DNA from 3 places in the Lentibacillus kimchii genome. Region 1 is predicted to be linked to each of the others. Evidence: predicted binding sites of a transcription regulator. Region 1 holds the regulator's gene; each other region holds the start of a gene.
The links. Region 1 encodes LexA, which represses DNA repair genes until DNA is damaged. Its sites were predicted from a motif close to CGAACATATGTTCG; they were not measured.

Region 1 (10,130 bases):
AATGGGCGTAATGAGTATGATAAACCCGCTAATAATTGTTTGCGGATGATGATTGTGAGATAATAAGATTTGCTTAAGCTATTAGGAACACGTTAAACTTACTGTTGTTTGTGCTCAATGTGTAAGAATGTGATAGGGGAATGCAGATGATACAGCCAGTCGTAGCAATTGTTGGACCGACCGGAGTAGGGAAGACGCGGTTAAGCATTGATATAGCCCACCGTTTTGATGGCGAAGTTATAAACGGAGATTCGCTGCAGGTGTATAGAGGATTGAACATTGGAACGGATAAGATAACGCAGAACGATAAGCAATCAATCCCTCATCATATGCTGGATATTAAACATCCGTCAGAACCCTTTTCAGCTGCGGATTTCCAGCAGATGGTGCAAGCGTCGATTGAAGCTATCAACAGACGCGGCAAACTGCCTGTTATTGTTGGCGGAACCGGTCTTTATATCCAGGCTGCCCTGTATAATTATCATTTTGCCGAAAAGCCCCGGGATGAGAACGTCACCCGCCGTTTGGAAGAGGAGCTCAAAACGCTGGGGGCTGATAAGTTATATGAGAACCTGAAAGCTATCGATCCGGATCAGGCGGTCAAAATACATCCGAACAATCACCAGCGCCTCATTCGAGCCCTCGAAATCTACGAAACAACAGGGAAGACGATGTCAGACTATCAGCAGGATCAGCCTGAGAATTCACCCTATAGTCCGATTTTGCTTGGTCTCGAGATGGATCGGCAGCTTTTGTATCAGCGTATCAATGCCAGGGTCGAGCAAATGCTGGAGCAAGGGCTTGTGGAAGAAGTGAGACTGCTTTATAATCAGGGATATGAGAATCATCAGGCGCTGCGTGGTATCGGCTACAAGGAGTTTATCCCTTATTTTAAAGGAGAGCAGACCTTTGATGACACCATAAAATTACTCAAGCGAAATTCGAGACGTTATGCCAAACGGCAGTACACTTGGTTTAAAAATAAGATGCAGGTAAATTGGTATCATGTAACACCCGATGCAATCGACGGTACTTTTGAAAAAATTTTTGACGACCTGGCAGGAATGCTTGCAAGGATCTAGAAGTATTAAGCCAGAGTTTCAAAAGAGGAGGAAACACGATGGCGCAGTCGGTTAACATTCAGGATCAGTATTTGAATAAACTACGAAAGGATAATGTCTCCGTTACGTTATTTCTGACAAATGGCTTTCAAATGCGCGGCGTTGTAAAAGGTTTTGATAACTTTACCGTGTTAGTTGAAACGGATGGTAAACAACAGCTGATTTATAAGCATGCTATTTCAACTTTTGCTCCAGTTAGAAATATACCACTGGACAAAGAATGATAAAAACGGGCGCCCGAGTGCGCCCGTTTTTTTCTGCCAATGCAGCCCATTAGGCGTTTGTCACACCGCTTCCCTGAGCCGCGTATGCTATCGTGACGAAAGGGTGATTATGTGGATACGCAAAAGCTTCGTAACAAAAATGGGCAAATAAATATTATACTGCAAGATGAACAGAGCAGAACCGTTCAAAAAGACAATCATGGTATTACGTCACACAATCCATTCTCACATATTGACACAGAATTCTCTGCTTTTATTGGTATGAATCAGCTAAAACAAACGATAAAAGAAATTTATGCAACCATTGTCGTCAATGACAAACGGCATGAAATGGGTATGACCAAATCCAGACAAGTTCTCCATATGCTGTTTAAAGGGAATCCTGGCACGGGTAAAACAACCGTCGCCAGAAAACTGGCTGAGATGTATTATGATATGAATCTGCTTTCGAAAGGTCATTTAATTGAAGCGGAGCGTGCTGATCTTGTTGGTGAGTATATTGGTCAAACCGCCCAAAAAACACGGCGTATCATTCAAAAAGCAATGGGAGGCATTCTATTCGTTGACGAAGCCTATTCATTAGCACGAGGCGGGGAGAAAGACTTTGGCAAGGAGGCCATTGATACGCTGGTCAAACATATGGAAGATTATCATAGCGATTTTGTTCTCATACTGGCTGGCTATCCTAAAGAGATGGAACGGTTTTTAACATTTAATCCTGGTTTAAAATCTCGTTTTCCATTTATCATGGATTTTCAGGACTACGAAATTGATCAGCTTATAATGATCGCCAAACAAATGGTTCAAGATCGTGAGTATGCTTTGACAAAAGAAGCGGTATGGAAATTACGATCACATATAAATATACAGAAACAGACGACAACAGCCAATTTTTCTAATGCTCGCTATATCCGAAATATAGTTGAGCGATCTATTCGGCATCACGCTGTCAGACTTCTGAATCAGGAGATGTTCTCGGTTAATGATTTGATGTTTTTGACAGAAGAAGATCTTTCGTTTGATCGGTGAGAGACGATAGGAATGCACCGAATTGCCCAGGCGGTATTTCTTTGCTATGATAAACTTGGGAAAAACGTTAATACGTAAATTAGGAAGAAGGTTTGATATGACAGAACGGGTACTTCTCCTGGCTGTAAAAATGCCCGGGGCTGATGACAATCAATTTGAATCATCACTGACTGAGCTGGCATCGTTATCTGAAACGGCTGGTGGCTCAGTTGAAAGAACGATTATCCAAAACCGGCAGCGTATCCACCCTGCCTATTATATTGGTGAAGGTAAAGCGGCTGAAATAGGGGAGCTGGTCCGTGATCTGGAAATTGATCTGGTTGTTTCCAATGATGAGCTTTCACCCAGTCAAATGCGAAATCTAAATGACGCGATCGGGGTGCGATTGATTGACCGCAGTCAGTTAATTTTAGATATATTTGCCCGGCGTGCTCACACAAAAGAGGGCAAGCTGCAAGTTGAGCTTGCCCAGCTGGAATACACGCTGCCGCGCCTCCGTGGTAAAGGTGAGGAAATGTCCCGTTTAGGGGCGGGAATTGGCACACGCGGCCCCGGAGAGACCAAGCTGGAAATTGATCAACGTCACATCAGACGGCGGATTGACGATATCAGACATCAGCTGAAGCAAGTTGTTCGGCAGCGTGAACAATACCGGAAGCGCAGAAAGGCCAATGACGTTTTTCAAATTGGAATTGTTGGCTATACGAATGCAGGGAAATCAACATTGTTTAATCAACTGACCAAAGGAGAAACAAAAGTCGAGAACCAGTTGTTTGCAACACTCGATCCGCTAACACGGCATATTCATCTTCCGTCAGGCTTACAGGCGTTGGTCACGGACACAGTTGGCTTTATTCAGGATTTGCCAACAACATTGGTAGCTTCCTTCCGATCAACGCTGGAAGAAGTAACGGAGGCTGATTTCATACTGCATATTGCTGATGCGGCGAACGATGATGTTATGCAGCAGCAGAAAACGGTCGACAACCTGCTTCAGGAACTTGGTGCGGATACAGTCCCCCAGCTTATGGTCTATAATAAGCTGGATAAGCTGAGTGAGGATTTTATACCGATGCGTCACCCCAGTATCTTAGTCAGCGTTTTTGAATCCGGTGCTGTTAGCGGGATCCTTGAGAAGATAGAAGAACTTTTAAAACAGGACTGGGACTGGTATAACATCCAAGTGCCCCCTGATCAGGGGAAATTATTGTACAGGCTTGAATCAGAGACGATTGTAACGCAGCGATTTTTTCAGGAAGATGCAAATGCTTTCATTGTAAATGGGTACATGCGTCCTGATCATGAACTGCAGCGTTTAGTAAAGGAGTCATAAAGCGACATGCTGAAAGATCTAATAACCGAGGCAGAGAAGGATTGTACAGAACAGCACGCCAAAATAGCTGACTTAGTTGAACAGAATCAAAAAAAAGTACTTGATGCATTTAAAGCGAACCGTGTAAGTGACAGTCATTTTCAATCGACGATTGGTTATGGCTATGATGATTTGGGCCGTGAGACATTAGAAGCTGTTTATGCGGATGTGTTTGGAGGTGAAGATGCCCTTGTCAGACCGCAGATCGTCTCCGGCACACATGCTATTTCTACAGCTCTTTTTGGACTTTTGCGGCCAGGAGATGAACTGCTGTACATCACTGGGAAGCCCTATGATACCCTTGAGTCAGTTATTGGCATCAATAATCAGAACAGTGGTTCATTACATGATTTCTGCGTTACTTATAAACAGAGTGATTTGCTGGAAGACGGTTCTGTGAACTTTTCCGATATAAGGAGTCAAATGTCTGAAAACACAAAAGTTATCGGCATTCAACGATCAAAAGGCTATGATGACCGGCCTTCATTTACCATCGATGATATAAAAGAAATGGTTCAATTTGTGAAATCAATTAATCAGCACGCGATCGTTTTTGTTGATAATTGTTATGGTGAATTCGTTGAAGCATATGAGCCACTGCAGGCTGGAGCCGAAATCATCGCGGGATCTCTGATTAAAAATCCGGGCGGCGGACTGGCTCGGGCCGGTGGCTATATAGTTGGCAAAACGGAACTTATAGAACGGTGTGCCAACCGTTTGACAGCACCGGGTCTTGGCAAAGAGACAGGCGCTACTTTTAATATGCTGCAGGAGATGTTTCAAGGATTGTTTCTTGCCCCGCATGTGGTAGGTGAAGCATTAAAGGGTGCTGTTCTAACAGCAAGATTTCTGGAATTGACCGGCTTCCAGACAAGTCCGCGTTTCGACGCTCGCCGGACAGATCTGATTCAGACAGTAACATTGCACAGTGAGGAAAAAATGATCGCCTTTTGTCAGGCTATCCAGAAAAACTCACCGGTTGATGCTTTTGTCAAACCATATCCGAGCGGTATGCCTGGCTACGAAGACGATGTCATTATGGCAGCGGGCACATTTATTCAAGGTGCGAGCCTGGAATTAACGGCAGATGGACCAATCAGAGAACCATACACGGCGTTTGTCCAGGGCGGACTTACATATGCCCATGTGAAAATTGCGCTTGAGGCAGCGATGAATGAACTGCTTGAACAAAACTTGATGTCAATGAATAGTTGAGTGCAGCAGTAAGCTGGTTCAGCAATAGAGTCTTATTTAAGAGAAATAGAATCTTTGAGAGGTACTCTCGTGGTAAGGAAGCGGAAAGGTAGTCAGAGGAACTGACTGATTATATATAATGAAACGACACTTAATGGAAAGTTGTGTTCGTGCGATCCCAAACAGGGCTTTCATCATATTGCTGACGAAAGCCTTGTTTTTTAATCTATATGCCGGTATAACCCCATCACTTTGCCCAGGATGGTCACATTCTGATAAATGAGCGGCTCCATCGTTGCATTTTCCGGCTGCAGACGGATATGATCCTTTTCTTTAAAGAATCGTTTAACGGTTGCCTCATCTTCATCTGTCATCCCAACGACGATGTCACCGTTCTGAGCAGTATTTTGCTGTTTGACAATGACCATGTCCCCATCAAGTATCCCTGCTTCAATCATACTTTCTCCTTCAATGACCAGAACAAATAAGTTATCGTCAACCCCTGTTAATGAACCGGGCAGTGGTACAAATTCCTCGATATTTTCCACTGCAGTAATGGGGATACCGGCTGTTACTTTACCGATAACCGGTGCATACCGGGGATCTTCTCGTGGTATATGGCTTTCTTCGGACTGATCCAGAACCTCAATTGCCCGTGGTTTTGTAGGATCACGCCTAATGTAACCCTTGCTTTCTAATCGCGCTAAGTGGCCATGAACGGTTGAGCTGGAAGCAAGATCCACAGCTTCTGCAATTTCCCGTACTGATGGCGGGTAGCCTTTTTCAGTTACCTGCTCTTTAATATAGTCTATGATAGCTTGCTGTCGTTTAGACAGTTTTGTCATCTATTAAACACCTCGCACATAGTATTTATTGATATCAGTATATCATGGACATGCCCCCTGAGACAAACATTCGTTCGAATAAAAGCTTGACAGGATCGTGTGTTCGTCTATAATAAGTGTAGACAGTGCGAACAAAAGTTCTAATTTAGCGGAGGTTGTTACAATGTTTGACAAGCTGACGAAAACGGACTTATTCTACTTAACGGCATTTGCTTTGTCATTGATTTTTCTCTATGTTTCCATGGTAACAAGTTCATAGAGCAGGGAGACGGTAGATTGAAAGCTGTTATTTATTGCAGAGTGAGTACAGATAAAAAAACACAGGAAACGTCCTTACACCGGCAAAAAGAAGAACTTATTAAACTAGCTGATAACTATCAATTTATCATAGCAGATTGTATACAGGAACAGGCAAGCGGCTATGATATTAACCGTGATGGCATCTTTCGCATGCTTGACTATTTTTCAGATCATCAGGCTGACAGCTTGCTGATACAGGATGAAACACGGCTGGGGCGGGGTAATTCTAAAATTGCTTTGTTTCATCAGCTGCAAAAACTGGGTGTCTCTATATATACAGTTCAGCAAAATGGCGAACTTGAATTATCCGAGTCAGATTCTATGGTGCTGAAGATCCTGAGTATTGTTGAGGAATATCAGCGGCAGATTCATAATACGAAAATTAAGCGCGGGATGAAACGGGCAGTGGATGGTGGCTTTAATCCGGAGAAGAATTTAAGCAATCGTGATCTGGCTCCCGGGAAGACCCGCAAGTCGTTCCCGATTCAAGAAGTTGTTCGTCTGAGGCAAAATAATATGACGTTTCGTGACATTGCTGATACACTTAACGGGTTGGGCTATTCAGTTTCGAAGGCGACGGTGCACCGCAGGTATCAGGAATATCACAATACTTGAATAACAAATGCTGGACATGTAGTATAAAAAAGATAGGAATCTATGCAATTCCTGTCTTTTTTATAGGTCATTCAGGAGGTTTACAAATGATTGAAAAAGAAAAATTGAATCGAATAAATGAATTAGCACATAAAGCAAAAGAAGACGGACTGACGGACGGTGAAAAAAAAGAACAAAAAGAACTGCGTGAAGAATATCTGCAAAATGTACGGAAATCTTTTAAAAATGAACTCAAGTCTATGTCGGTAAGAGATCCTGCCGGAAATGATGTCACACCGCAAAAGGTTCGGGATCTGCAGAAGAAAAATAAAAAAGAATAGTCAGCATTATCAAGTATAACTTGTTCTATCTGCGTTTTCGTTATAGAATTAAATTGGATATGAATGCTAGCAGAGGAAGGTGTGTGACTATATGTCTGAATCAATTGAAGAATTATCGATTAATACAATCCGGACACTGTCTATTGATGCGGTTGAAAATGCCAGTTCCGGCCACCCCGGGTTGCCGATGGGGGCTGCCCCAATGGCTTATGCATTATGGACAGAGTTTATGACGCATAATCCGGCTCATTCGGCATGGTTTAACCGCGACCGTTTTGTTTTGTCAGCCGGGCATGGCTCAATGCTGCTATACAGCCTTTTGCATCTGTCAGGGTATGATGTCACCATTGATGATTTGAAGTCTTTCCGTCAATGGGATTCAAAAACACCAGGACACCCGGAAGTTCATCATACAGATGGCGTTGAGGCTACGACAGGACCGCTTGGCCAAGGACTTGCGATGTCAGTCGGCATGGCGATGGCTGAAGCGCATCTGGCAGCGTCCTATAACAAAGATGATAGTGAAATTATTGATCATAATACGTATGCACTTGTGAGCGACGGCGACCTTATGGAAGGCATATCCCATGAAGCGGCTTCCCTTGCCGGTCATTTGAAACTTGGTAAATTGGTCGCTCTGTATGATTCCAACAATATTTCACTTGATGGTGATCTGAACCGGGCTTTCTCAGATAATACCGGAGAAAGATTTAAAGCATATGGCTGGCAGGTCATTCATGTTGAAGATGGAAACGATTTGAAAGAAATCCGCAAAGCTATTCAGGAAGCCAAGGCGAATCAGGATCAGCCAACTCTGATTGAAGTAAAAACTGTTATTGGCTACGGGTCTCCTAATAAATCGGCCTCAGCTGCTTCGCACGGTGCACCACTGGGTGAAGAAGAAGTTCAATTGACCAAAGAGCAATACGGATGGACACATGATGACTTTTACGTTCCGGATGACGTTTATGCGCATTTCCGGGAGAAAGTTGCAGATCCTGGAGAAAAAGCAGAACAGGACTGGAATGACTTATTTGCATCTTACCGTACGAAATATCCGGAAGCAGCCGATGAGTTAGAGCATGCTATTAATGGTGAATTGCCGGATAATTGGGAGCAAAATCTTCCTGTATACGATGTGGAAGATGACGCAAAAGCAACCCGTGCAACATCGGGCGAGGTTCTGAATGAACTATCTGCGGCGATTCCATATCTATTTGGCGGCAGCGCTGATTTGGCCGGTTCCAATAAAACAGCCATCAAAAGTCAGGATGATTTTTCCAGTAGTCATTATGCAGGGAAAAACATTTGGTTTGGTGTTCGTGAGTTTGCCATGGCGGCTGCGGCTAATGGCATGGCGTTACATGGGGGAATTAAGCCTTATGCGGGCACTTTCTTTGTCTTTAGTGATTACATGCGACCGGCCATACGACTGTCAGCTATTATGAATAACCCTGTAACATATGTGTTCACGCATGATTCGATTGCTGTTGGTGAAGACGGGCGGACGCACGAGCCGATTGAACAGCTCCCATCACTAAGAGCAATGCCTGGTCTTTCCGTGATCCGGCCAGCTGATGGAAATGAAGTGCGTGAAGCCTGGCGGACTGCCCTGAAAACAAACGACAAGCCGACAGCACTTGTCCTAACCAGACAAGGATTGCCGGTATTGGAGGGTACCAAGGAAAATGCTTCTGAAGGTATCCAAAAGGGTGCTTATGTTGTCAGCCGCACAGATAAATCAGCACCGGATGCACTCCTGCTTGCATCAGGCTCAGAAGTTCAGCTTGCGGTTAAGGCTAAAGAAGCACTTTTCGATAAGGGTATTGGCGTCAACGTTGTCAGTATGCCATCATGGGACCGGTTCAATGAACAGGATAAAGCCTATAAGCAAGAGGTGCTTCCACCTGATGTTAAGAAACGGCTTGCAATTGAGATGGCCTCTCCATTTGGCTGGGAAAGATACACAGGTGACGAAGGCGATGTTATGGCTATTTCACAATTTGGCGCATCAGCACAGGGCGGCAAGGTTGTTGAAGAATATGGCTTCCATGTTAACAATGTCGTCAATCGTGTCGTCGATTTATTGAATTAAATCTGAATAAATGTGAAAAGGTGACACTTCCAACACAGAAGCGTCACCTTTTCTTTTGTTTTGACAAAATTAGTCTGCATTTACGGCGCAGTGTGACAACCTTTTAAAAGGTAATCGGTATAATAGGATGTAAAAGAAGGAGGGCTTCTGTTGAATCAATATACCATTTACGCAATTAAGGAAGAATTTGCTCATTTCTTTTACTTCAGGAGTGATGTATTATATCGATTTTTAAAAAGTTATGAACAAGGTGAGAAATATGATGTATTTGCCCGTCAATTTGATTTTATAACGATAGAACTTGCCGAAACGTCTGTTTTATCACATATTAATCGATTTCTGCCGTCTCATATACACATGGCCAGAGGCTATAATACCGTGAAAATCTACAATAACAGACACTCTATTTCTTTACATATCGGGGAAAAACATATAAACTTTTGGGGTGACATCGTTCATGCTGCCGAAGACTTGTTTTTCCCGGTTTTACGATTGTTTCACCCTTATTTTTTTGTCGCAGGAGACAACGTTTATAATTCTGGTTGGATTGCACCAGTTACGCTGGCGCAGAATAAGGACAAGCATGAACAAGTATTGTATTCTTATTTTTGATTTACTATACTGTATAAGGAGTGCTACATGAAGGAGGAAAGCTTTAATGAACGTCATATGGGTTGTTTTAATTGGCATTGTTGCCTTATTAGCCGGCCTTGCGCTCGGATTTTTTATTGCCAGAAAATATATGATGAATTACTTAAAGAAGAACCCGCCGATTAATGAGCAAATGCTGCGTACACTTATGATGCAGATGGGACAAAAACCATCCAAGAAGAAAATTAATCAGATGATGCGTCAAATGAACAATCAGCAGCAAGGTAAATAATCGGACTTATTTATACAGGATTGTCATATGACGGGCTTTGATTAAGATTCTAAATGCATCAATATCATATTTGGTTAATCTTACACGAGAACACTCTTGTCTGGGGAAGCTAAACCAGAGAGGGTGTTTTTT
Region 2 (10,130 bases), 170 kb from region 1:
GCAGCCTGTTTTGTTGTGGAATGAAAATAGGCTTGAGCAAGATCTGCCTTGTCGTCTCCGAATGTTGCTTCATGGACCAGTACATCAGAGTTCTGAACAAAGGCCTGATTTTGGCCTGATTCGCGTGTATCACCCAGAACTGTGAGCACTCGGCCTTTTTTATCGGGGCCAATAAATGATTGACGATGAATGATCTGCCCCTCTTCGGTCTGGACAGTTTCATGTTCTTTAATTTGCTGATATATCGGCCCTGGCTCAATTCCGGCCGCTTTTAATTTGTCAACGAGGAGTTTGCCAGGTTTATCACTTTCCGTAATCCGAAAACCGTAGCTTGGAAGATTGTGATCCAAAAGTTTGCAGGTAACCTGGAACTGTTCATCCTTGAAAACATCACCCTCTGTGAATTCAACAATCGAAAGCGGATAAGTAAGTGTCGTTCCACTTGATGCGAGGCTTGTTTCAATATATTCCCTGATTCCCCGGGGGCCATAGACGGTTAAACGATCGTTGCCTCCTTGAAATGATCGGCTGCTCAAAAAACCCGGTAAGCCAAAAATATGGTCTCCATGCAAATGTGTAATGAAAACTTTTCTGATTTTCCCCGGTTTAATCGATGTGTGCAGAATCTGATGCTGGGTCGCTTCACCACAATCAAACAGCCAGATGCTGTTTTGTTCCTGCAGCAGTTTTAAAGCAATGGCAGATACATTCCGCTCTTTGGAAGGAACACCAGACCCTGTGCCAAGAAAAACGAGTTCCATTATTTCCAGCCCCGTTCATACTGTTTTGGCCCAGAAATGGCTGCACGGAAGATATAATGCGTCATGTGAAATGGCGTGATTTTTCCGCCCTGATCTGCACAGGAATACATGCACATTGAAGACATGGCAATCCGGTTTTTAAGTTCAACATTGTTAAATGTAATAGGTGAAAAAAGTTTCGTCACGTTAATTCCTCCTGAGTGATGACACTGAAATGCCTGTTAAGAGCTGATAGTGCCGCTTCAGCTTATACAGTCTGACAACCGACGTCGTTCTTATTTAAGAAACGTAACGTTTATTTTATTATATCTTAACGCAATGTTAACTATAAGCGTTCACCCTGTTCCCATTCAAGGATTTAGTTTTTTATGAAAGCCGTGACCTGGTCCGGCTCCTAATCGATGTGTGACTTTTTCTGGCAAACAGGCTATAATGACAGCATGACTGAATCATCATTCATCACTTGGAGGCCTGATTATGAAAATACTTGATAATACGCTCAGTCAGCTGACGATCCCTACGCCATTTCCGGTCGGTGATGTCCATGTTTACTTGCTTAAAGGTGATAAACTGTCACTCATCGATGCCGGTGTTAAAACCAAAGAGGGGTGGGAAGCCCTTAAAACGCAGCTTCATCAGTTAGGGTATGCACCTGAAGATATTGAACAAATTATTTTAACACATCATCATCCGGATCATATAGGCTTAATCGAGCAATTTCCGCGTGCTGAAACGCTGGCAGCCCACCGGAATACCGGGGTCTATTTATCACGTGATGAAGCGTACTTTGCGAAGCATGAGGCTTTTTTTAAACAGCTTTTTGTGGCTTGTGGCGTTCCTGAAGAATTGACAGTCCATTCGGGTGAATTGAGCGGAACGATGCAATTTGCCGGGAAAGGGGAGCTGACAATGACACTCGATGAAGGTGATACGCTTCCTGGTCATCATGACTGGCACGTCATTGAAACAAAAGGTCATGCACAAAGCCATTTATCGTTTTTCCGTGAAAGTGACGGGGCCTTTATCGGAGGTGATCATTTGCTGCATCATATTTCCCCAAATCCAATGCTTGAAGCTCCAATTGCGAGTGACGTGCGTCCTCAGCCTTTGCTGCAGTATCGTTCTAACCTGCTGAAGTGCCAGTCGCTCGGGATTCAAACGGTGTATCCTGGACACGGGGACATCTTTTCAGATGTGAGCACTATTATTCCTGTCCATTTGCAGAATCAGGAGCAGCGGGCAGCGCGTGTTTATCACTTGTTGCAGGAAAAGGCCCAAACACCATTTGCTCTATCTCAGCAGCTTTTTCCGAACAAATATACAAAACAGCTAAGTCTGACGATGTCTGAGACGATTGGCCAGCTGGATTACCTTGAAGACAGAGGATTGGTCACCAGGGTGCTGACAGACGGTATCTATCATTATCATCTTGTTCCCTGATAGAAAGAGCACATTCAGTGCTGCAGCATATATCAGAAAACAGTAAGACATTGCGGTAATGAGTTGGTTCTCTTTCACGCCTGGTGCCCGCCGATTTTCCCGCTGCGTTCGATCGTGATCCCAGCGTTCGTGTAGCTGGCTGCCCTGAGAATGGCGGTGGGACCGTATTTCGCGCGAATAGCATCCATAACATAGCCAATGTCTTTTTTCTTTGACTTATCAGCAAAAAGGTTTAATTGTGTTTCGCCGTCTTCGTACAGATTACCAAGCGTTACATAGACATGTCGTATGCTGCTTATGCCATCGTAAAACGCATGAAAAAGCTGCATGCAGACGTGATAGACGTCCATCGTGATATTGGTGGGTATACTAACAGACCGTGACCGGCTGAATCCGCCGTGTGTTTCTTTAGCGTATGTGATGCCTAAGTGAATGGTTTTACCAGCCTGCTGTTTATTTCGTGCCCGCCGGCATACTTCCTCGCATAAATCGAGAATACATGTCGCCGCCTCGTCACCTGTGTAATCACGCAGCAGGGAGATGCCTTGTCCGAAGCTTTTTTGATCTGTTTTGGTAAATTGGCTGAACACCGGACTCAAATCAATTCCCCAAGCATGCCAGTAAAGCTGTTCACCCATGATACCAAAACGTTTGGTCAGCTGCTTCAGAGGAAAATGGGCCAGCTGTCCGAGTGTTACAATGCCCATCCGGTTTAAATGCTGCTGCATTCGTCTGCCAATCCCCCACACGTCCTGCACCGGAAATGGCCACAATTTTTCTTGAATATCCTCATAGGTGCATTCCGCGATACCATGCCTTTTAGCATGCAGATCCATAACAACTTTAGCCAGGAACTTATTATCGCCTATTCCGATAGAGCAGGTCATCCCGAAGTGTTCTAAAATATCGTGTTTAATACGCCTGGCAATTTGCCACCGGCCGCCGAATAATTGATCCATCCCGTTAACGGTTATCCAGACTTCGTCAACGGAATATTGATGAATGGCTTCTTTCGGTGCATACTGCTGAATAAGCTTGGTGATTTCCAGTGATACCTGCAAATAATCAGCCATATGCGCCGGCGCAATGATTATGTCAGGATCGTCAGGCAGTTCAAAAAAACGGCTGACATTGCTTATGCCATGCTTTTGCTTCAGTGGCGGCGAGGCGGCAAGAACGATGCTTCCAGATCGGTTGACATCACCGACTACAGCGAGTGGCACAGTCATAGGATCAAGTCCTCGTTTAACCGCTTCAATGCTTGCATAAAAGGAGCGGATATCAATACAGAGCACATCATTTCTCGAATAATGGCTATAATCCATGCAAGGTCACCTCATTAAAAGGAACGTTTGTTCTCTATTGTATATCAGCTTGCTGACTTTAAGCAATGGCAATTCATAACAGACAACCGACTTTCTTGAAATGACGGTTGTCATAACACATTAAAAAGCGGCATCGACTTATATATCAGATGCCGCCTTTTTAATGTGTTATACGATTATTACTGACGATGATTGGTATACTGAATAGCTTTTGTTTTATTTTGTATCGTTTGGTATGTATCGTCCGTCAATACCGGAGAAACGGCTGTATTGTCGTCAACTTGTTCGACGGAACTGGCACCAAATACAGCACTCGCAACAGCGGGGTGCTTCAGTACATAGCTTAATGCAAGACTATTCAGTGAGTCACTCGTTTTGATGTTTTCCAGCGTCTGATGAATAGTGGTCAGCTCTTCATAAGAATAATCGAGAAAACCGTTTTGTCCCTTCTTCCTGATCTGTTCGTCTGCACGGTTGCTGAGCATGCCTTTGGCAAGTGGCCCCCGTGCCAGGACACTAATATCGTTTTCATTCAGCAGGTTCAGCAGTTCCTCTTCTGGACGGCGGTCCAGTAAATTATACTGCATCATGACCGCATCCATGTTGGCACGCTGCACATATTCGCGGATAACATTTGGGCGAATTGAGGAAATACCGTAAGCCCTGATCAAACCTTCTTTTTTAAGATTTTCAAACGCTTGAATGGTTTCATCTATCGGATCATCGATTTTACCGCCATGCAGCATATAGAAATCGATATAATCTGTCCCGAGACGGTGCAAACTATCTTTAAGGCCTTGTTCAATGTGTTTTTGCGATGGGTCCCAGAACCAGTCCTCTTTTGCTTGATCAAAGTTATTACCGACTTTTGTTGTTAAAATAATCTGTTCCCGTTTATTTTTAATAGCTTCACCGACTATCTCTTCGTTACGCCCAAAACCGTATAAATCGGCTGTATCAAGATGATTAATGCCGGCATCAAGAGCCCGGTCAATAATTCCTTTTGCTTTCTGACTGTCTGTTCCAAGTGACATGCAGCCCAGCGTCAGTTCTGATACATAAATCCCTGATTGTCCCAGCTGATTCTTTTTCATGATAAGACCTCCATTGAGCTCTGGTTATGTCTATTGTAAGAGAAGGGGCCTGGCAAGTACAATGATTAACTATATGATAAAATAGAAACGATCGTTACGAGAAGGTGGGCGGTATTTATGAAAAAATTTATGGAAACAACCACACAATCTGAAACCATATATGACGGCCGGATTGTGAAAGTTCAAGTGGACGATGTGATGCTTCCGGACGGAAAAACATCCAAACGGGAACTGATTAAGCATGCGGGTGCTGTAGGTATCATTCCGGTAACAAAGGCTAACAAAATCGTGTTTGTTGAACAGTTCCGAAAGCCATTGGAAAAATCGCTGGTGGAAATTCCGGCCGGAAAGCTGGAGAAGGGAGAAGAACCGTCCGTAACAGCATTGCGTGAATTAGAGGAAGAGACAGGTTATACAGTGAACACCCCGAGGTTTATAACGTCGTTTTACACCTCACCCGGTTTCGCTGATGAAATGATGTATCTGTATTTAGCGGAGGATCTGGAACCTGTGGATTATCCGGCTGCCGGTGATGAAGATGAATTTATCGAAATACTTGAGCTGACGCTTGATGAGGCGAAACAGTATGTTAGGGAGCAGCGGATCCATGATGCGAAAACGAACTACGCCATACTATACTTGGAAACACTTGAAAGGATGTAGGCAGTGCTGAAGTCATTTTTTGCAGATATGCATATTCATATTGGACGGGATGTGGACAACCATCCCGTAAAAATTACCGGGGCGAAAACATTAACGCTGACCAATATTTTAAAAGAAACAAGCCGGAACAAAGGCATCCATATGGCTGGCGTGATTGACAGCCATGCGCCCGCTGTCCAGCAGGAAATAAAGGACCTTATACAAGCAGGTCATGCACGGGAACTGGCAGATGGCGGTATTCGTTTTGAAAATGCAACGCTCATACTTGGTTCGGAAATCGAGGTGTACGATGACAATTGTCAGGGCCCTATTCATGTTCTGTGCTTTCTTCCGTCACTGGCTGACATGGAGCATTTTTCTGAGTGGCTGTCATCGAACATGAAAAATATCACGTTAAGTTCCCAGCGGTATTACGGCACGGCAAAAGAGCTGCAGTATAAGGTGAAAGAACTGAACGGCTTATTTATCCCTGCCCATGTGTTCACGCCTTTTAAGAGCACGTATGGGAAAGGTGTGCATCGCTCATTGACAGAAGTCTTTGATCCAGACTTGATCGATGGCATTGAACTGGGACTCAGCTCGGATACGTCAATGGCTGATCAAATCAGTGAATTGCATAACTATCCATTTGTATCCAACTCTGATGCTCATTCACTGCCGAAGATTGCCAGAGAGTATCAGGAAGTCTTAATGGAGGAGCCGTCATTCAAAGAATTTGCCTGGAGTCTGCACAATGTCGAAGGGCGGCAGATAAGCAGAAATTTTGGCATGAATCCATACTTGGGGAAATATCATACGACCGTCTGCAGTCAGTGTCTAACCCCATTGGTCGCGGATGCCGGGAGATGTCCCAGCTGTGGATCAGCTAAACTAGTGAAAGGTGTGTCAGACCGGATTCAGGAGCTGGCCAGTACTGCTGAAGTTAAGCGGGAGCGTCCGCCTTACCTGTACCAGGTGCCATTGGAGTATTTGCCAAAACTTGGGCCGAAAACATTCAGGACCTTGCTGGATCATTTTCAGACGGAAATGAATGTGATTCACTATGCCTCTTTTGCTGAGCTGACCGAAATTATACCAGAAAAACTAGCAACTGCTATTATTGATATGAGAGAAGGGAGATTATCAATTAAAGCCGGCGGGGGCGGTCAATACGGGCGTATCACCTCATCATCCTGAATCGCTGAAAAATAAAATGGTATGTTTGTCCAGAATTCTTCATAGTTTTTACTAGAGGCCAACTAATAAGAACGATGGAGGATTCCGATGTATAACAAACGCGCACTTATCATGAATCACGTACGAGAACATGCTACCATTTATATGTTTATGACCATCTTGTTCTTAACAGGGGTCATTTTTGGAGCTATCATTGTAAACAGCATGAACTTTGTGCAAAAACAGGATTTATTCTTCTACCTCGAACGTTTTTTTGGCGGCATAGCAGATGGAGAACAAATCGGCAGTCATGAAATATGGAAAAGCAGTTTTTTTTATCATGTGAAATATCTCTTGTTATTATTTGTTTTAGGTCTCTCAGTTATTGGGCTCCCCGTTGTCTGGATTTTACTGTTTTTAAAAGGGCTTGTCGTCGGTTTTTCTGTCGGGTTTATTGTCAATCAGCTGGGCATGGGCAGCGGTCTTCTTTTATCATCACTTTCAATAGCACCCCAGAACTTACTCGTTATACCAGTTTATATTGTTGCCGGCAGTTTATCCATGCTGTTTTCGCTGACCTTATTACGAAAGCTTTTCTCACGGACCATATCACAGCCTGTGCTGCAGCCCTTAGGCAAATATACAATTGTTTTCGCTTCATTGCTGGTGATTTCTATGGCCGCAGCGGCTTTAGAAGCTTATGTAGCGAATGGCGCTATGGAATTGTTAATCAAATCCCTTTATAATAGTCAATGAATATTATATAATAACAGTTATTAATAGTGAATTATAATGATTTTATTTTGACATCTTTTATGTGCGGTCCTATAATTGGCGAAAGGGAGGAGAGTCGCCATGGAACACCGGCTGGAACAGATAAAAAAACAACTCCATGCGCAAAGCTATAAGCTTACACCGCAGCGGGAAGCCACTGTACGGGTGCTTTTGGAGCGTGAGACGGATCATCTCAGTGCCGAAGACGTGTATCTTCTTGTTAAAGAAAAGGCACCTGAAATAGGTCTGGCAACTGTTTACCGGACACTGGAATTATTATCAGAACTGAAAATTGTTGATAGAATCAATTTTGGTGATGGTGTTTCCCGTTATGATCTTCGTAAAGAAGGGGCTGAACATTTTCATCATCATCTTGTTTGCACGGAATGCGGAGCGGTTGAGGAAATTACAGATGACTTACTGGGAGACGTGGAAAAGCTGGTGGAAAATCACTGGCATTTTCAAGTAAAGGATCATCGGCTGACATTTCACGGTATCTGTAAACATTGTCAGGAGACAGCCATTGAATCAACAAGTTAAACGAACAAACATGACCTTTTCTGCACAGGAAAAGGTTTTTTGTCTATAGTGCGATAATCGATTGAATCTCACATTTGGCCGTCTACTGTTTTTGAAGCATTTACTTTTCGTGTGTAATCGGTTATTTTGGTATTAGCCTCGCAGTTCCTATGTATAGTGTCATTCTTCTGCTGCATATCTTGTTTACTGGATATGTAAAAGAGGTGACACACGTGAGGCAATTAATCTGGGATATAGTCAAGGTATTTATTATTTTCACAATCTGCACATTCTTTTTTTACTTTAGTTTGCACTATATGCATACTGAATATGAGCAGATTCACCGGTATGATCCTCCAGAGGGTCCATCTGTCAAAGTTTTGAAGATGGATGACAGAAGTTTTATTGATCGGCTGAATTTATTTCTGCGATTAGGGGAGTAATGACAATGCTGGAGCCCGCATTTGATGATTTTCTCCATTATTTACTTGTGGAACGGGGTGTATCTGATAATACGTTAACATCCTATCAGCGGGATTTGAAAAATTATAAAACGTACGTGGAAAAAGTAAGCCGGAAATCAGAATGGAATGATATTGGACGCTCCGATATTATTGGCTTTTTGTATAAATTGAAGGATGATGGCAAATCATCCGCCACCATTGCCAGGGCTATTTCGTCAATCCGGGCATTCCATCATTTTCTCATTCGGGAACAGCTGGTGGATCATGATGCAAGTCTACATATCGAGACACCGAAAAAGGAACGTAAACTGCCTGCTACTTTATCATCGGCTGATGTGGAAGCGCTATTAGCCATCAGCGGGCACACACCTCTGGCGATGCGGAATAAAGCGATGCTTGAATTAATGTACGCCACCGGATTGCGCGTAACGGAATTGGTATCTCTGGAAGTGAGCGACTTGCATTTAACAATGGGGTTTGTCCGGTGTATGGGGAAAGGGTCTAAAGAAAGGATTGTCCCGCTTGGAGATGTAGCCAAAAATGCTATGGATTATTATCTGCAGCACGGCAGAGGACATCTCGTCAAACGGGGGCAGGATCAGAATGCACTGTTTGTCAATCAACACGGCCGGCCGCTTTCACGACAGGGATTCTGGAAGATTTTAAAAGAAATTGCCCGAGATTCGGGTATTAAAAAACAAATTACGCCGCACACACTCAGGCATTCCTTTGCCACCCATTTACTGGAGAATGGGGCTGATTTACGGTCTGTTCAAGAAATGCTCGGTCATGCCGACATATCAACGACGCAAATATATACACATATAACAAAAGCCCGGCTCAAAGATATTTATCAGACTTATCATCCACGGGCGTAACGATTAACTGACGAAAGCTTAATAGACAAGTGGATCAAGACCAGGCAGTCGGACAGCTGATCTGTTTAACTAGATGTCAGACCTCATACAAGGGTTAACATATGACACATGAAATCGGGAAAACAATAGCAGGAGGTATAAAAAATGAAAGATTTTAAACGTATCTTTTTGATTGTTATGGATTCTGTTGGGATTGGTGAAGCGCCTGATGCCAAATCATTTAATGACGCTGGCGCCGATACGCTGGGCCATATTGCAGAACGGATGAACGGTCTGAATATGCCCAATATGGGCCAGTTAGGCTTAAGCAATATCCGGGAAATTCAAGGTGTTGAACAGGCGGAAAAGCCAAAAGCGCATTACACAAAAATGCAGGAGGATTCGAACGGCAAGGATACTATGACCGGTCACTGGGAGATTATGGGTTTGAACATCCAGAAACCATTCCGGACATTTCCAGATGGTTTTCCGGATGAGCTGATTAGTGATATTGAAGCTAAGACAGGCAGAAAAGTTATCGGCAATAAACCGGCCTCAGGGACGGCTATCATTGAAGAATTGGGCCAGGAACAGCTGAAGACAGGAGCACTCATTGTTTATACATCTGCTGATCCTGTTTTGCAGATTGCAGCACATGAAGACGTTGTTCCATTAGATGAATTGTATCAGATATGTGAGATCGTACGTGAACTCACTTTGGATGAAAAATATATGGTTGGCCGTGTTATTGCGCGTCCATTTGTTGGTGAACCTGGTCATTTCGAGCGAACAGCCAATCGCCATGATTACGCGCTGAAACCGTTTGGACGCACGGTTATGAATGAACTGGAAGAGGCGGATTATGATGTAGTCGCTCTGGGTAAAATATCGGATATTTATGACGGCGAAGGCATAACGAAAGCTATTCGCACTTCTGATAATGCGGACGGTATGACAAAATTAGTTGATTCGATGGCTGAGAATTTTACTGGATTAAACTTTTTGAATCTGGTTGATTTTGATGCCAAGTATGGCCATCGTCGCGACCCTGAGGGATACGGTCAGGCACTGGAAGCTT
Region 3 (10,130 bases), 600 kb from region 1:
TCTGCGATTTCTTCCCAGCTTTCCTGGCTTTTCGCAAACGATTTAACGTTACCCACCATCAGCAATTTTTCTTTTGCTCTGGTTAAGGCCACATATAAAATCCGCATTTCCTCTGCCAGCAGCTCACGCCGTTTTTTCTGTCTTATAGCATGATGAAACAAAGTTGGGTAAGTAATCCGTTTAACCGGGTCAATATATTTACTGGCAAACCCGAGATCTTTATGCAATAAATAAGGCGCATTCAAGTCCCGCATATTGAATTCTTTGTTCATCGCACCCAGTATAACAGCCGGAAATTCCAGTCCCTTACTGCGGTGGATCGTCATAATCCGGACAACATCCTCCTGCTCGCTCAAGGCTCTCGCAGCACCAAGATCATCCCCGCGCTCTTCCATCCGCTCGATAAAACGCAAGAACCGGAATAATCCACGAAAGGACGTTGTTTCATACCCCCGTGCGCGATCATACAATGCTCTCAAGTTTGCCTGACGCTGCCGGCCACCGGGCATGCCGCCCACAAAATCATAATAGCCGGTTTCACGGTAAATCTGCCAAATCAACTCTGATAAAGCCCCTTGACGTGACATACGGCGATACCGCTCGAGATGATCTAAAAAGTCGGCCACTTGGGAAACGGCATCTCCCGTATTTTGCTGCCGGTACGCTTTCAGAGCATCGTAATAGGTCCCGCGACGATCAGCCAGCCTGATTTGGGCTAAAACATCCTCATCCAAGCCGACAATCGGCGATTTCAGGACAGACGCCAGCGGAATATCCTGTCTTGGATTGTCAATCACTTTGAGCAAATTCAGCATGATCTGGACTTCCATGGCTTCGAAATAACCAGACGAGAGTTCGGCATATACGGGGATCCCCTGTTTTTGCAGCTCATCCATAATCGTCGGTGCCCACGTCATGGAACGAAGCAGAATCACGATATCCCGATACTGCATTTCGCGCTGTGCATCCGTCGTTTTATCATGAATTTGCAGCGGAGATCCGTTTGTCTGGCCAATCCAGTCTTTTATCCTATCAGCATAGGCACGCGCCTCAAGCTGAGCATTTGTCAGATCCTGATACTCTTCGTCATCATCCGCATTTGAATCGTTATCCGCCGGCGCTTCCCGGTCAATGATGACAAGTTCCGGCTCCGGGTCCCGAAGCGGCAGCTCATCATACATCGCGTTAGCATAGACCAGTTCTGCCTCGGCATCATAATTGATCTCACCCACATTCTCGTCCAAAAGCTGCCGGAAAATATAATTCGTTCCTGAGAGAATCAGTTCCCGGCTCCGGAAATTGCTCGCAAGGTCAATGCGTTTGGCTGACAGGGATTCACTCGCAAATCGTTTATATTTATCAATGAATAGAGCAGGTTCAGCATGCCGAAAACGGTAAATACTTTGCTTAACGTCACCGACCATAAATCGATTGCCGGCCCCTTCCTGATCGCTGATTAATGATAGAATCGTTTCCTGAACCAGATTCGTATCCTGGTATTCATCGATCAGCAGTTCTGTAAACTGCGCCTTCAGATTAAGAGCAATATTAGACGGCTTCACCGCTTGCTCGTCAGCGCTGTCCTCTCTTAACAACTGCAGACAATAATGTTCAAGGTCCGGAAAGTCAACAAGCGCCTGTTCACGCTTACGCTTTGTGTACTTTACTTCAAACGCCTTCACCAGCGTCGTCAGCTGTCTAATAACCGGTGCTAATTCCTGCATGTCAGCAGCATGGCCCTCCAGATTGCGGCTGAACCAGTTTTCTTTCATCTTATTCCAGCGTTCTTTATAGCTGTCGCGCAGGTTTTTAGCCCGTGCTTTTTTATCTTCATCACAATCGACTTTTTTTCCAGACAGTTTCTGAAACGAACTGGCCGTCATAAACGGCTGCAGATCCTGCCACGAATCAGCCAGAGCTTCTGCTTCCTGCAGCTGCAGCAATTCTGACTCAATCGTATCCGCATAATGGTAAGGACCGTCTTTTTCGCGTGTCAGATCCATCGCCTTATTCATTTCTTCCCGTATAGCAGCAAATTCATTACGCACTTCCTGTTTCATAATCGGAAGCCAGTTTAAATCTTTTTCCTGCCAGTCATCTGGAATCTCATAAACATCAGCAAGGGAATCAAGCCATAGATCCGGGTCGGGATTCTGCATGGCAAACGTATACAGCTGAAGCACCAGATTTTCTACATCGGTATCACTCCGGTCACCGGAAAAACGATCAACCACGTCAAAGAAAGTCTGTTGTTCGCTGCCTTCTTTTCCGTACCACTCCTCAAACAAGTCATCGATAACGTCCTGCTTAATCAAATCGGTTTCCATGTCGTCAGCAATCCGGAAAGCAGGATCCATATCAAGCAAATAAGCGTATCGCCTGACGATATCGAGACAAAATGAATGCAATGTCGAAATAGGAGCACGCTGCAGCAATGAGAGCTGTTTTTTTAAATGATTAGAGGCGGGATTCTCAGCCAGCTTATTCTCGAGTGCCGAACCAACCCGATTGCGCATTTCCTGGGCTGCTGCATTGGTGAATGTCACCACAAGCAGCGAATCAATATCTACCGGATCGTCAGCACGAACGATTTTTTGAATGATCCGCTCCACCAGGACGGCTGTTTTCCCCGATCCGGCAGCAGCAGCCACCAGGACATCCCGGCCATCTGTATAAATGGCTTGTTCTTGTTCCGTAGTCCATTTGACCATGATTACTCCTGCTCCTCCCTTTTAGTGTGAAACGTCAATCGAACTGATAAGGCATGATCATGTGTCCGCGAAAGTCGACTGACGGAGATTAGCTAAAATATCTTCATCTTTCATATCTGTCAGTTTACGGTAGTTGTTATCTTCAAGCGTGGGATCAAATTGGCAGACTGAGCGGAACGGACAATACGTGCATGCTGTCTGCTGTTTATACTGGAACGGATTCAAATGAACACCGCCTGATGTGATATCAAGCCCTGCCTGCCGCATTAAATGATGGACATGATCCTGCAGACTGTGAAACGTTTCCAGACTAGCAACACTGGAATTACTGAAAAACTCTCCGTTCTTTTTCACACCAGCTGGAATCACCTCGCTGCGGCCAGAATTAAGTGACGTATCCATCGATTTGACAATCGCCTCATCCGACAGCATGAGTCCTTTCATCTTATATTGCTTGAGTAGTTCCTTCTCAAGTAAGTCATCCGGCATATTCATACTGGCTGAAATCATAGGATTGTGCACATGAAAATACAGCACACCAGCCGGGGTTGCTTCAGCTCCAAGCCATTGTTCTGACTGAGACAGAATAACATCCAGGTATGCGAGCATCTGCAAGGCCAAGCCGTAATACACTTCGACAAGATCCAGACCTTTTTCACTCGATTTATAATCAATAATCCGTAAAAACAAACCATCGCCATCTTCAGCCTTATCAACGCGGTCAATACGGCCGCGCAGCTTCAGCTCAAAACCATTGGACAAATCAAGTGAAACCGGCTGAAGCGTCTCGTCATCCCCGAATCCAAGTTCCAGTCCCACCGGAACAAAGTCACTCTGCCTGGCCTGCTCACTTAACACATAAGTCGCGCGCGTAATAACATCCTGCAATTTTTGCTGAATATATTGATAGCGATTGGAACTGTGTAAGATCTGATGCTGCAGAACCGGGGCAAGCGTTTCTACAGCCTGGCTGGCATAACCGGCACTGTCCTGACGTGTCAATTTGGAAAAGTCTTTACCCTCTGCTTGAATCCATTCGGTAATTTTTTTCAGCGCTTCATGGAACAGCTGACCAATATCAGGCGCATCAAGCTTATATATCTGTCGCTCCTGCAGCTGCAGACTGTATTTGGCAAAATGCTGATACGAACAACGGTAGTAGGATTCCAGCCGTGATACACTCGCTTTCACCTGTTTGGGATAGAGCTGGCTGATTGTCTGCTGATTTAAATTAGCCGGCTGGTTCTCATAATACAGGCTTTGTAAGACGGTATAGGTTGTGCTGTATTTAGGATGGTTCTGAATATACCAGTTTAAGACGTGCCACCAGACTTGTTTAACGGGATAGCCTCGCCGTCCGCGAGCAAGCTGGGCCGTTAAAGCTGCCCGTGTCTTCACCGGTGTCGTTATGAAACGCTCAGCATCCATAAGCTCATCCGGATCCTGCAGCAGAAGATGATCACAGCAAGCCGGGAACAGATCCTCCAGACGTTTAATCAGCTGTGAAGGCATCTTAGCCTTGCCTTCCGCATCACTCAGCGGGTAACTGACCCATAAATAATCACGTGCTGATGTAAAAGCTACGTACATATAAAACCAGTCATCCAACAGCTGGCGTTTGCTGTTTTCCGCAAGCTCCAGTCCATGTTCTGATAACAGATCCCGCTCCTGTTCATTAATCATACCCTCTTCTGCTGGTTTCATCGGCCATGTACCATCGTTCACACCGAGCAGCAACGAGCATTTTGTACCGCTGATACGGGACCTGTCGACCGTGCCAGCAATGACATGATCAATGCTCGGCGGGACGTGTGCAAAAGTAAGTGTCTCAAAGCCGGCATCAATAGCGGCGTGAAAAGATTGCTCTGTCATTGTTTCATTTCCGGCCATTTCGACCATTTCGTCCAGCAGCTGAATCACCGCATTCCAGACTTGTTCCTGTTCACGTGCTTTTTCCAATTGTCCTTCCGCATCATATGTTTCCCGCATGTCTTCTAATTTCCCGGGTGCATCAAGCTGTTCCAGGAGCCGGTAGATGACTTCACAGCGTTCACGGACAGTAGCAGCCTGGCGAAAATCCTGGTCAAATGTCCCTAATGCTGCGGCGACCTGTTTGCGAAAAGCATTAATTCGGCGTTCAGTCTCTTTTTCCGCATCCGTCTGCGCTAATTGCTCAAATCCGCGAAAACGCTGGAAGGCCCACTCATTATCACCAAGCCACTGTGTACGTGAGCGAATGCCATACTCAAGCACATAATTTTCCAGTTCATCAATCGCATCAGCATCCAGCGGGTAACGTTTATCAGTTGCTGGAATAAACCCAGTTTTCAGCACACGAAAAACAGCATCATAGCGCCAATTGCTTTCAACAGTATCCATAGCGGACCGAATCAATTCGATCAGCGGATGATTCAGCATACTGCGTTTTTCATCTATAAAAACGGGAATACCATAATCATGAAAAATCGTCGAAATTAAATCCTGATACACCTCAGGCTGACGAATGAAAACCGCTATATCACGGAAACGATACTTGTCTTCCCGCACAAGCTGAAGGATTTCCTGGGCAGCACCTTCCACTTCAGCACGCGGATGAACAGCCTCAGCAATCTGAATGGGCACCTCTCCTTCATAAGCTGGAGCAGGCCGGTCATCGAAATACTGCTCCAAATGAGCGAAATACGGCCGTTCGGACAACCGGCCATTTTCCGGTTTCATGATAACAGGATCATCAATTGGAACACCGTCTTCGGCAGCAACCGCTCGCAGTTTATGGTAGGTATCCTTCGTCTGATAAAATAAATCAAGCTCTGAAGGATTTGTCGCGCCCGGTTCATCCATAGTCAAGGCAACCGTCACCGAGCGGCATGTCTGCATCAATTTTTCCACAACCTGCATTTCCTGCGGGGAAAAACGGTGAAAACCATCCAAATAAATAATCGCATTCTCCAGTAACGATGCATCCTCCATATTATCAGCCAATAACTTTAGCTGGTCTTCGCTGTCAATATAATGCTCATGCAAAGCCTTGATTAAATGATCATAAATATAGGCCAGATCATCTAACTTTCCTGACAGCGCTGCCTCGCCTGGATTCTTATGGAAGAATTGATCCATCTCGTCAATTTGCCCACGCAGCGTGCCCGGCGTGATCCGGTAACGTTTAAATTCCGTCATCATCTTCTCAAGCTGTTCCAGAAACCCCTGCTTTTCCAAGGCTTTCTGAAAAACATGCCAGTCGCTTTCCTTTTCCGCAATGATTTTACGGAGCATCATTTGCGTGCCGACTGAACTAATAAATTGTCTCGTCGCTCCACCGGTTTCCTGAAGAACGCGCCATGCCAGTCTGGAAAAACTCATAACCTGAGCACGGATACTGCCTTTCACGGTTTCATCCTGAAATAAAGCATATTCCTGCTGGAACGTCATTTGTTCCGGGACGATGTAAAAAATCGGCGGACCCTGTGGCTGTTCGGTCAGCTGCCGCCGAATATCAGTTAAAATTTTCTCACGTTTGCCTGTACCAGCCCGTCCCAGTAAAAATTGAATTCCCATCATATCCCCCCTGCCTTTAAATATACGAATGAAACATTCATAACCTCTATTGAACAATATCAAAGCAACCATTCTGCCGATACTCTCATACGAAACATTAAACTAAAACCTTTTTCTCATTTTAACAGAGAAAAAGGCTTAAGACACATCTAAGACAGGATTAACCAAAACTCAGCTTCATATCAGAGAATGGCCAGTAGGTGATATCAACTTTTCCAACCAGCTCGTCAGCATCAATGAACCCAATTTTACGGCTGTCCAAGCTATAGGGGCGATTGTCTCCCATCACAAACAGCTTGCCTTCCGGGACTTTTTTAGTTCCCGTCACATTTTTTAATGTAAAATCCTGTGTATACAATTGTCTGGCATTCGCTTTCTGCAAAGGCTGCAAAAAAGCCTCTTCAGCCATGTCACCATTGATATACAAGTGGTCATTCTGATAAACAATTTCATCGCCAGGCAGACCAATCACGCGTTTGACATAATCATCCTGCTTGTCAGCATGAAACACAATAACATCGAAACGGTTAACATCTGTCAGCTGATAGACAACTTTGTTAACCATCATCAGGTTCCCGTCATACAAAGTAGGCTCCATTGATTCACCGTTCACGACATAGCTGGTATATAAACAGGAGCGAAACATAATCGCCAGAATGATTGCCATTAGGACAACCGAGATAAACGTGCGACGATAGGCTGTTTTCATTCTTGCTTTCCTCCTGGGTATGGCTTCAGTTTATATAACTGTTACCAGCATAACCAGCTTGTCTATCTTTTAACCTCCTGACTCTCCTGATCATACAGCAGGGATTTCCGCTGAAGACGCCGTTCAATATACTTGCCAAGAATCCAGAATAGCCCTATGCAGCCACCCACAACAACTGTACGGACCGGGTTTTTGGCAAATTCAAAAATACTCGAACCGACAAAAGCAATGGAGAAAATCATGATCGACTTCCCCATGAGCACTGCCAGCATAAACTGCCGGAAACTGATGCCTGAAAGGGCTGAAACAACATGAATGACCGATGACGGCGAAAAAGGAAAACACATTAATAGAAAAAGCGGTCCAAAGCCATGCCGGTCAACCCATCCAATCACTTTCCGCACCTGCTTGTTTCGGCGTAAAGCCTTGAATAAAGACTTGTCCCCAAGTTTACGAATAACCCAGAACACAATAACTGCTCCAGCACAGGCTCCGATCCAGGATAATATAAACCCTTTCCATAAACCATATGCAGCACCATTGGCTATCACAAAGACAACTAACGGCAAAAATGGAAGAAACGATTCGATAAATGGCAGTAAAATGCCTGGCAGCGGTCCAAGATTTTCGTACGACTGCAGTAATTGCTGAATTTTTTCCTGTTCGAATAAGTTTTGCCAATCCGCCATACTTATATTTAACCAATACATTGTGTTCATTGCCCCTTATGCTCAGAAGACGTTTGCCACCTGGCCGGTAAACGTGTCTTGCTGTAACGCCACCGTCCCTCAAACAGTTCCAACTATTTCACTAACATCACTGGGAAATATATTGCCTCTTTCTTTTCATTTTACCTTAAATAATGGTTTTAATGTATATTTTTTGTGAAATTTATCATATAATAGTTTTGGAACAAATGTTCGTACCGGAGGGATTACATGCGATACCTGTCTGATGAAGAACTGCAGCTGGCTTCACGTTTCCTGTTTCTTTCTATGGCTATGGTTGTCATTCAGCAGGATAAACAGCATATCCAAAAAGGCACGTTTAAGATTAAGGAACCTTATCTCAATCTTTTGGAGAAAATGACTGCCGAAGCTACCGATGAGCGAAGGGAGCTGCGCAGAAGGATGCGGGATAAAAACATTGACGTCGTAACATTGGCTAAAAATGATTCGTTTTCATCTTATTTATTTCTTTGCCGGGGAAGCGAAGAAAAACACAATTACTTTAATCCAGCTATCCGAAAAAAGGTGCAAGCTATTATTGAAGAACTCATGGAAAAGGCTCAGCCACCATATCAGCATTATGCTGCTGCAGATACTTAATGCGATTATCCAGTACGTACCGGTATTGTGCTGTCCGCTGTACCTGATTAAGTATAGAACCCAGCGATACATCCAATAGAAGCGTTTTCTGGTTTTTAAAAACAATTTTCGTCTGTTTTCCAGGCCCCTGGTTCACATGATTAATATGCGAATGAGCAATCCAGGAACATTTGGCACTTGTTGGAGAAGCTGTTGGGAAAAAGTACATACCACTGGCCGGGTCAACCGCAATTGGAGCTTTATGTGTGATGTTGGAAATATTGCGTGTACCGTCCTGTCTGCCTCTCAAACTCGATCCAAAAAACTTGCAGGCATTATCGATGATTTTACTCGGAGTATGGTAAGCAGCAAATTCATCCTGTTCTTCTAAAATACACGAACGGGCACTGCCATCTTCACTCTGCTCTCTAATGATGGCCATAGTGAGAGGTGTTACTTCATAAGAAGGTGAATATGAATGATTCATCTGTTTTTCATCCTTTCATAATTAAATGAAAAGAAAGAGGCTGTCTATAATCTACCAATTTATTCATTAAAAGGCAATAGAAGATTGCTTTTTTTCTTAATTTTTCAGTGAATATGAGCAAAATTTTATTAGAAAAACTCAAAATGACTCCTGTGCGACACACAGAAGTCATTTTAAGGCAGCCGGATCGTTACGTGACTGAGCGATTAACAAAGCTTGTCTCATTAATAGAGCATTCGAATAAATTCATCTTCAGGAATTTTGCCAAGGTAATAAGACACATCAATGTCAGACAGTGCATCTTCAATTGTTTGGCGTTTATGAGGGATACCTGTCAGGGCATTTTCAAGCTCACTAACGTCACCTAAGCCGAAAAAGTCACCATAAATCGTGCAATTTTCGATCATGCCATTTCGTACATCCAGCCGCACGTCCACAAGGCCGGCAGCAAACTTATGAGAGGCCTGCACATTAAAATGAGGTGATCTGCCATAATTCCATTCCCATTTTTGGTAACGTTCTTCAGAAATTTTATGAATAGCTTCCCAATCCGCTTCTGTTAAGTCATAGCGCGGCACATCCTGCACATCGTCCACAGCAAAAATGTGTTTCAGAATCATATCTTTAAACGTATCGATTGATAGTTTTTCATCAAGGTACTCAGATATGTTAGCGACATGGCTTCGAATCGACTTGATCCCTTTTGACTCAATTTTTTCCTTATTGACATTCAAGGCGGAAACAACATTTTCAATTTCCGAATCAAGCATCAATGTCCCATGACTAAACATACGTCCTTTGGTTGAGAACATCGCATTCCCGGAAATTTTCCTGCCTTCCACAGCCAAGTCATTCCGCCCTTTCATCTCAGCCGGCACCCCTAATTCATTCAAAGCTTCAATAATCGGCTGTGTGAACTTCTCAAAATCCTGAAAACTTTCACCGTCATCTTTTGTGATAAAGCTGAAGTTAAGATTTTGCTCGTCGTGATAGACTGCTCCGCCACCGGATAAACGACGGACGACCTTAATGCCTTTATCATCAACATAATCCGTATTAATTTCCTCTATACTGTTTTGATTCCGCCCGATAATAATCGACGGCTGATTAATGTAAAATAACAGATAGGTATCCTGTTCCCCGAAATGACGCAGGATATATTCTTCAATTGCCAAATTAAGCATTGGATCGGTAATCCCCTGATTATCAATGAATTTCATGTTTCTGCCTCCCTCTCCTTATAAAGTTAATCTCATTCAATCATATATGAAATGGCCGTGACAAGCAAAAAATCTATTTCTCCCAAGTCAATCCTTCCCTGGCCAGCTCAATTTTGCCGGAGAAATAATTCTCAGCCTCAC

Region 2: ACZ444_RS08500 (DNA polymerase IV) is a predicted target of LexA. The motif match lies at 3,547-3,560, and genes of this name have one in related genera.
Region 3: ACZ444_RS10750 (YhjD family protein) is a predicted target of LexA. The motif match lies at 7,885-7,898, and genes of this name have one in related genera.

What each region holds. Positions count from the first base shown of each region.
Region 1 is NZ_AP043934.1:1,404,037-1,414,166, forward strand. It holds gene miaA (tRNA (adenosine(37)-N6)-dimethylallyltransferase MiaA) at 147-1,082, shown strand; gene hfq (RNA chaperone Hfq) at 1,121-1,345, shown strand; gene spoVK (stage V sporulation protein K) at 1,457-2,374, shown strand; gene hflX (GTPase HflX) at 2,472-3,707, shown strand; gene ACZ444_RS07565 (methionine gamma-lyase family protein) at 3,714-4,961, shown strand; gene lexA (transcriptional repressor LexA) at 5,162-5,785, opposite strand; gene ACZ444_RS07575 (YneB family resolvase-like protein) at 6,062-6,700, shown strand; gene ACZ444_RS07580 (DUF896 domain-containing protein) at 6,787-7,020, shown strand; gene tkt (transketolase) at 7,112-9,115, shown strand; gene sirA (sporulation inhibitor of replication protein SirA) at 9,266-9,727, shown strand; gene ACZ444_RS07595 (YneF family protein) at 9,774-9,998, shown strand.
Region 2 is NZ_AP043934.1:1,577,076-1,587,205, reverse strand. It holds gene rnz (ribonuclease Z) at 1-761, opposite strand, end outside; gene ACZ444_RS08510 (oxidoreductase) at 761-946, opposite strand; gene ACZ444_RS08505 (MBL fold metallo-hydrolase) at 1,239-2,201, shown strand; gene ACZ444_RS08500 (DNA polymerase IV) at 2,276-3,526, opposite strand; gene ACZ444_RS08495 (aldo/keto reductase) at 3,706-4,620, opposite strand; gene ACZ444_RS08490 (NUDIX hydrolase) at 4,738-5,283, shown strand; gene ACZ444_RS08485 (endonuclease Q family protein) at 5,287-6,459, shown strand; gene spoIIM (stage II sporulation protein M) at 6,547-7,194, shown strand; gene fur (ferric iron uptake transcriptional regulator) at 7,294-7,752, shown strand; gene ACZ444_RS08470 (DUF4227 family protein) at 7,902-8,174, shown strand; gene xerD (site-specific tyrosine recombinase XerD) at 8,180-9,073, shown strand; gene deoB (phosphopentomutase) at 9,218-10,130, shown strand, end outside.
Region 3 is NZ_AP043934.1:2,007,261-2,017,390, forward strand. It holds gene addA (helicase-exonuclease AddAB subunit AddA) at 1-2,711, opposite strand, end outside; gene addB (helicase-exonuclease AddAB subunit AddB) at 2,769-6,266, opposite strand; gene lepB (signal peptidase I) at 6,427-6,975, opposite strand; gene ACZ444_RS10745 (TVP38/TMEM64 family protein) at 7,038-7,685, opposite strand; gene ACZ444_RS10750 (YhjD family protein) at 7,914-8,303, shown strand; gene ACZ444_RS10755 (competence protein ComK) at 8,251-8,769, opposite strand; gene ACZ444_RS10760 (lipoate--protein ligase) at 8,994-9,989, opposite strand; gene ACZ444_RS10765 (MBL fold metallo-hydrolase) at 10,063-10,130, opposite strand, start outside.